DNA from 2 places in the Nonomuraea sp. NPDC049421 genome. Region 1 is predicted to be linked to the other one. Evidence: riboswitches for the same ligand, from Rfam matches in the RefSeq annotation. Region 1 holds a riboswitch; the other holds the start of a gene.
What was found. A riboswitch is a leader RNA that binds a small molecule or an ion and turns the genes downstream of it on or off. The one in region 1 is predicted to bind glycine.
Positions count from the first base shown of each region.

Region 2: it holds a riboswitch for glycine, as region 1 does, so the genes downstream of both, gcvT (glycine cleavage system aminomethyltransferase GcvT) here and gcvP (aminomethyl-transferring glycine dehydrogenase) in region 1, are expected to answer to the same signal.

Region 1 is NZ_JBFAQA010000030.1:56,397-59,790, reverse strand. It holds gene AB0K18_RS38795 (bifunctional nuclease family protein) at 127-597, shown strand; gene AB0K18_RS38790 (MerR family transcriptional regulator) at 745-1,365, shown strand; glycine riboswitch at 1,560-1,657, shown strand; gene gcvP (aminomethyl-transferring glycine dehydrogenase) at 1,834-3,394, shown strand, end outside.
Region 2 is NZ_JBFAQA010000007.1:61,523-64,916, reverse strand. It holds gene AB0K18_RS14200 (L-serine ammonia-lyase) at 1-528, opposite strand, end outside; gene gcvH (glycine cleavage system protein GcvH) at 586-975, opposite strand; gene gcvT (glycine cleavage system aminomethyltransferase GcvT) at 972-2,057, opposite strand; glycine riboswitch at 2,188-2,285, opposite strand; gene AB0K18_RS14185 (gamma-glutamyl-gamma-aminobutyrate hydrolase family protein) at 2,340-3,032, opposite strand; gene AB0K18_RS14180 (3-oxoacyl-ACP reductase) at 3,046-3,394, opposite strand, start outside.

The sequences.
Region 1 (3,394 bases):
CCGGAGCGAGCTGGGAGGCGAGGGCACATTCCAGGCCCACTGGGTGTTACGTTGAATTAAACCAGTCAGCAGAAGCGATGTTCGAAGAGCTGTGCCGGGTGACCGGTCAGGAATACGGAGCAGCCCGTGTTGCAGATGGAGGTCGTGGGCGTTCGAGTTGAAATGCCCACAAATCAGCCGATCGTCTTGCTCAAGGAGGCACACGGGGAGCGGTTCCTTCCTATATGGATCGGCATGACCGAGGCCACGGCCATCGCCCTGGCCCAGGCGGAGGAGCCGCCGCCGCGGCCGCTCACCCATGATCTCTTCCGAGACGTGCTGAGCGCCTTGGGCGTCGGCCTGCGCGCGGTCAACATCGTCGCCCTGCGCGACGGCATCTTCTTCGCCGATCTGGTCTTCTCCAACGGCGTGGAGGTGAGCGCGCGGCCGTCCGACTCGATCGCGCTCGCCCTGCGCACGGGGGCGCGCATCTTCGCCAGCGAAGAGGTCGTCCAGGAGGCCGGGGTGATCATCCCCGACGACCAGGAGGACGAGGTGGAGAAGTTCAGGGAGTTCCTTGACACGATCACTCCCGAGGACTTCGGCAGGGCGGGGTAGGTATTTCAGTGCATTTACGCTTCACGACGCGCCGAGCCGGATCGTTGACTGAGCATGGTCACAGTCCTACGGTGCAAGTGAAACCCGTGGCCGCCCTTTACGAACCCCCAGATCAGGCCACGGGATGAGAGAAAGCCGGAGGTCCGCGTGGCGGTCAGCAGCGGCGAGGGAAAGACGGCCGGCCAGGAAGATCCGGTGCGGCGCGAGAGCGCGCGGCAGCGTGCCGGGGAGCAGGGCCTGCTCTTCGACGAGCAGCCGACGGCGCTGCCGGACGACATCGGATACCGCGGGCCCACGGCCTGCGCCGCGGCCGGCATCACCTACAGGCAGCTCGACTACTGGGCGCGCACGGGCCTGGTGGAGCCCACGATCAGGGCCGCGCACGGCTCGGGCTCGCAGCGGCTCTACAGCTTCCGCGACATCCTGGTGCTCAAGGTCGTCAAGCGGCTCCTCGACACCGGGGTGTCGCTGCAGCAGATCCGTACGGCAGTCCAGCACCTGCGTGATCGCGGGGTCGCCGACCTCGCCCAGATCACGCTCATGAGCGACGGCGTCAGCGTCTACGAGTGCACCTCGGCGGACGAGGTCATAGATCTTCTCCAGGGCGGGCAGGGCGTGTTCGGCATCGCGCTCGGCCGGGTCTGGCGGGAGGTCGAGGGCTCCCTCGCGGAGCTGCCGGGGGAACGCGCGGCGGTCGAGGACACCGTCCCGGCCGACCACCCCGCTGACGAACTGGCCCGCAGGCGGCGCGCCCGCCGCATCGGCTGACCTGATCCCGCCTCTCACGTTCGCGCCGGGTTCCACGCTGCCCAGGACAGGGCACGCACCGGCGCGAAGCGGCGACGGAGCGTCACCAGCGGTCCGGCCCTCACCGCCGGACCTGCGGTGAAGTGCGCCCATAAGGGCGGGTCCGGTGCACGGCAATCCCGGCTTACCGTAGTAATCTAGGACAGCAAGGCTGACGACCCCGTGCGGGAGAGTCCCCGGTCCCTCCGGTCCGGGGCGCCGAAGGAGCAACCCTCCCCGGAATCTCTCAGGCAACCGGTACCGCTCGGGCGAGGCAACTCTGGAAAGCAGGCGCGCCCGCCAGGCGTGCCTCACCGACGGTGCAAGCCCTGCACAGGGGTGAAGCTCTCAGGTCGCGGCGCACCACGTGGGGCCGCGCTGACAGAGGGGGAGATCCGGCACTCGCCCGCGCCCCGGCGCCGGTCTCCGTAAGCCTCGGGAGGCACACCCATGACCGATCTGTCAGCTCCGCCGTTCTCGTCCAGGCATATCGGCCCCTCCGAGCCCGAGCAGCAGCGCATGCTCGAGGCCGTGGGCTTCGAGTCCGTCGCCGACCTCGTGGCCGTCGCCGTGCCCGAGTCGATCAGGGCCAAGGACCGGCTCAGGCTGCCCGCCGCCATCGGCGAGGCCGAGGCCATCGCCGAGCTGCGCGCCCTGGCCGGCCGCAACCAGGTGCTCACCTCCATGATCGGCCTGGGCTACTACGACACCGTCACCCCCGCCGTCATCCGCCGCAACCTGCTGGAGAACCCGGGCTGGTACACCGCCTACACGCCGTACCAGCCGGAGATCTCGCAGGGCCGGCTCGAGGCGCTGCTGAACTTCCAGACCGTCGTCTCCGACCTGACCGGCCTGCCCGTCGCCGGCGCGTCCCTGCTGGACGAGGGCACCGCCGCGGCCGAGGCCATGACGCTGGCCCGGCGGGCCGGCAAGAGCAAGAGCGACGTGTTCGTGGTGGACGCCGACGCGCTGCCGCAGACCAAGGCCGTGCTCGCCACCAGGGCGGAGCCGCTCGGCATCACGCTCGTCGAGCACTCCCTGGACGGCGAGCTGCCCGAGTGCTTCGGCGTCCTCGTGCAGTACCCGGGCGCCTCCGGGCGGCTGCGCGACTTCCGCGCCGTGGCCGCCGCCGCGCACGAGGCGGGCGCGCTCGTCGTGGCCGCCGCCGACCTGCTGGCCCTGACGCTGATCACGGCCCCGGGCGAGCTGGGCGCCGACATCGCCGTCGGGTCCTCGCAGCGCTTCGGCGTGCCGTTCGGGTTCGGCGGGCCGCACGCGGCGTACATGTCCGTACGCGAGGGGCTGCAGCGCCAGCTCCCCGGCCGCCTGGTCGGCGTGTCCTTGGACGCCGACGGCGACCCCGCGTACCGGCTGGCCCTGCAGACCCGCGAGCAGCACATCCGCCGCGAGAAGGCCACCAGCAACATCTGCACCGCCCAGGTGCTCCTGGCCGTCATCGCCGGCATGTACGCCGTCTACCACGGCCCCGAGGGCCTGCGCGGCATCGCCCGCCGCGTGCACCGCCACGCCACCGCCCTGGCCGAGAGCCTCAAGGGCGCCGGCGTCGAGGTCGTGCACGGCGAGTTCTTCGACACCGTGCTCGCCCGCGTGCCCGGCAGGGCCGCCGCGGTCGTCGCCGCCGCCGCCGAGCGGGGCGTCAACCTCTGGCAGGTGGACGCCGACCACGTCTCCGTCGCCTGCGACGAGAAGACCGGCGCCACCGAGCTGGCCGCCGTACGCGCCGCGTTCGGCGTGACCGGCGGCACGGAGCCCGAGCAGGCCCCCGACGCGCTGCCCGGCACGCTGCTGCGCGAGAGCGACTACCTCACCCACCCGGTCTTCCACCAGCACCGCTCCGAGACCGCGATGCTGCGCTACCTGCGCAGGCTCCAGGACAAGGACATCGCGCTCGACCGGTCGATGATCCCGCTCGGCTCCTGCACGATGAAGCTGAACGCGACCACCGAGATGGAGCCCATCACCTGGCCGGAGTTCGCGGCCGTGCACCCCT
Region 2 (3,394 bases), on a different contig from region 1:
GGTGAACGGGTAGGGCAGGACGGTGTCGTCGGGCTTGATGCGGTCGGCGCCGGTGGCCTGCTCGTCCACCACGAAGCCGCCGCCGACGGAGAAGTAGACCTTCTCCCGCAGCCGCTCGCCCGAGGCGTCCCAGGCGGTGAAGCGCATGCCGTTGGGGTGCTCGGGCAGCGAGATCTTGCGCTCGAAGACGAGGTGCTCGCCGACGACGAACGGGATCTCATGAGTGCCGAAGAGCGAGACGGTGCCCGACTCGCGCATGGCGGCGATGCGGGCGTCCACGGTGTCGACGTCGACCAGCTCGGGCTTGTCGCCCGACAGGCCCAGCAGGACGGCCTTGTCACTGCCGTGGCCCTTGCCGGTCAGGCCGAGCGAGCCGTACAGGATGACCTCCACGCGGGACACCTGGTCGAGCAGGCCGTCCTGGTGCAGGCCGCGGGCGAACTTGTGAGCGGCGGCCATCGGGCCGCCCGTGTGGGAGCTCGACGGGCCGATGCCGATCTTGAAGAGGTCGAAGACGCTGATCGCCATTGATGTGCGCCCTTCATGAAGGGCCGGGGCCCGGCTCGGCGGGCCCCGGCGGGTGGGTCAGGAGTCGCCCGCGGTCAGGGCGGTGTACTCCTCAGGCGAGAGCAGTTCCTCGGGGTCGCCCTCCACGCGGACCTTGAACATCCAGCCCTCGCCGTACGGGTCGCTGTTGGCCAGGCTCGGGTCGTCCACGACCGCCTGGTTCACCTCGACGACCTCACCGCCGACCGGCGTGTAGATCTCGTTCACCGACTTGGTCGACTCCACCTCACCGATGGAGTCACCCGGCTCGACGTTGCTGCCGACCTCGGGGAGCTGCACGTAGACGACGTCACCAAGGGAGTCGGCGGCGAAGGCCGTGATGCCGACGGTCACGGTGACGCTGTCCTCGACACCGCGCACCCACTCGTGCTCCTTGGTGTAGCTCAGGTCGTCAGGGATGTTGCTCACTTGTTCCTCCTGTAAAAGGGCAGCTCGACCAGGTCCACAGGTTCATGGCTGCCCCGGATGTCCACAGCCAGGCCTGAATCGGCGCCGGTGTCCACGTAGGCCATCGCGATGGGCTTGCCCAGGCTCTGGGAAGGCGCACCGCTGGTGACCTCGCCGACGACGGCGCCGTCTCGGGTGACCGGGTAACCGTGGCGCGGCACCCGGCGGCCCCGCGCGACCAGGCCGACGAGCCGGCGTCGTGGCTGGTCGTCCTTGACCGCCTCGAGCGCAGACCGGCCGACGAAGTCACCGGGCTTGTCGAATTTCACCACCCTGCCCAGCCCCGCGTCGAACGGGGTCAGCTCCGCGTCGAGCTCGTTGCCGTACAGCGGCATGCCCGCTTCAAGGCGGAGCGTGTCGCGGCTGGACAGGCCCGCGGGCTTGAGCCCGTACGGCTCGCCGGCCGCCGTGAGCGCGTGCCAGAGCGGGACGGCGTCCTCGCCCGCGACGAACAGCTCGAAGCCGTCCTCGCCGGTGTAACCGGTACGGGCGAGGAGCGCCTGCCGGCCGTCCACCGTGCCGGGCAGGCCGGCGTAGTACTTGAGCCCGGCCAGGTCGGCGTCGGTGAGCGTGGCCAGGATCTCCTGCGAGCGCGGGCCCTGGACGGCGATCAGCGCGTACCGGTCGGAGCGATCCTCGACCACCGCGTCGTACGCCTTCGCGCGCTCCTGCAGCTCGCGGGCCACCTTCTCGTAGTTGGACGCGTTCGCCACGACCATGAACTCCTCGTCACCGAGCCGGTAGACGATGAGGTCGTCGAGCACGCCGCCGTGCTCGTTCACGATCATGGTGTAGCGGGCCCGGCCGACGGCCAGCGCCGACAGGTGGCCGACCAGCGCGTAGTCGAGCGCCTCGGCGGCCTGCGGGCCGGTCAGGAAGATCTCGCCCATGTGCGACAGGTCGAACAGACCGGCCGCCTCGCGGACGGCCCGGTGCTCGGCGGACTCGCTGCCGTACCGGAGGGGCATGAGCCAGCCGGCGAAGTCGGTCAGGGTGGCGCCGAGGCTCTCGTGAACGTCTCGGAGCGGTGTCGGTCGGGACATTGGACGCACCTCAGGACAGGAGTGGATGCCAGCATCCTCCCCCTCTGTCATCGGTGCCTGAGAGCTTCGCCCGATTTTTGCCGGACTTTCACCTTCGGCGAGGCCCCGAGGGCCTGCTTTCCAGAGACACCGTAGCCGTGCGGTCCTTTGCCTTGAGAGGTTCGCGGGGAGGGCTTGCTCCTTCAGGGGCCCTGACCGGCTGTCAGGGCACTCTCCCGCACGGTTTCGTCGGTGATGTCCGCCAGCCTAGTGGGGATATGGGGCTGTTGTCGCGTTCGTGGTTCAACAGGCCGCGACCAGCGTCTCGAAGAGCGCCCGATCCTCCGCCACCTCCGGGTGCCACTGCACCGCCATCGCGAACCCGGCCCCCTCCAGCTCCACCGCCTCGACCGTGCCGTCCGCCGCCGTCGCGGTGACCGACAGGCCGGGCGCGAGCCGGTCCACGCCCTGGTGGTGGTAGTGCGGCACCGGCAGCGGCTCCGTGCCCAGCGCCTTCGCCAGGCGCGAGCCGGGGACGGGCGTCACCGGCAGGTCGCCGAAGCGGCCGGGCCCTGGACAGTGGCCGGTGTGGCCCACGACGTCCGGCAGGTGCTGGTGCAGGCTGCCGCCGAGCGCCACGTTCAGCACCTGGAGCCCCCGGCAGATGCCCAGGTAGGGCAGCCCGGCGTCGAGCGCCGCGCGCAGCAGCGCGAACTCGGCCTCGTCGCGGAACTCCCGCACGTAGCCGGTGCGCTCGTGCGGGGCCGCGGCGTACCTGGCCGGGTCGATGTCGCCGCCGCCCGCCAGCACGAGCCCGTCCAGCCGGCCCACGAGCGCGGCGGGCGCACCGGCCGGCGGCAGCACGACCGGCTGCCCGCCGGCCGCCGCCACCTTCTCCACGTACGCGTACGGCAGCAGCGCGGCGGGCGTGTCCCGCCACACCGTGAACGTGGCCTGCTCGACGTAGCAGGTGATGCCGATGACCGGACGCCGCATGGCGTGCCCCCCTCTAGAGCGGCGTGACGTACGCGCCGGAGATGCCGCCGTCCACCAGGAACTCGCTGGCCGTGACGAACGAGGCGTCGTCGCTGGCGAGGAACGCCACCGCCGCCGCGATCTCCGACGCCTCCGCGAAGCGGCCCACCGGCACGTGCACCAGCCGCCGCTGCGCCCGCTCCGGGTCCTTGGCGAACAGCTCCTGGAGCAGGGGCGTGTTCACCGGGCCTGGACACAGCGCGTTCACTCTGATGCCCTCCCTGGCGAACTGCACACCCAGCTCGCGCGACATCGCGAGCACGCCGCCCTTGGAGGCGGTGTAGGAGATCTGCGAGGTCGCCGACCCCATCACCGCCACGAAC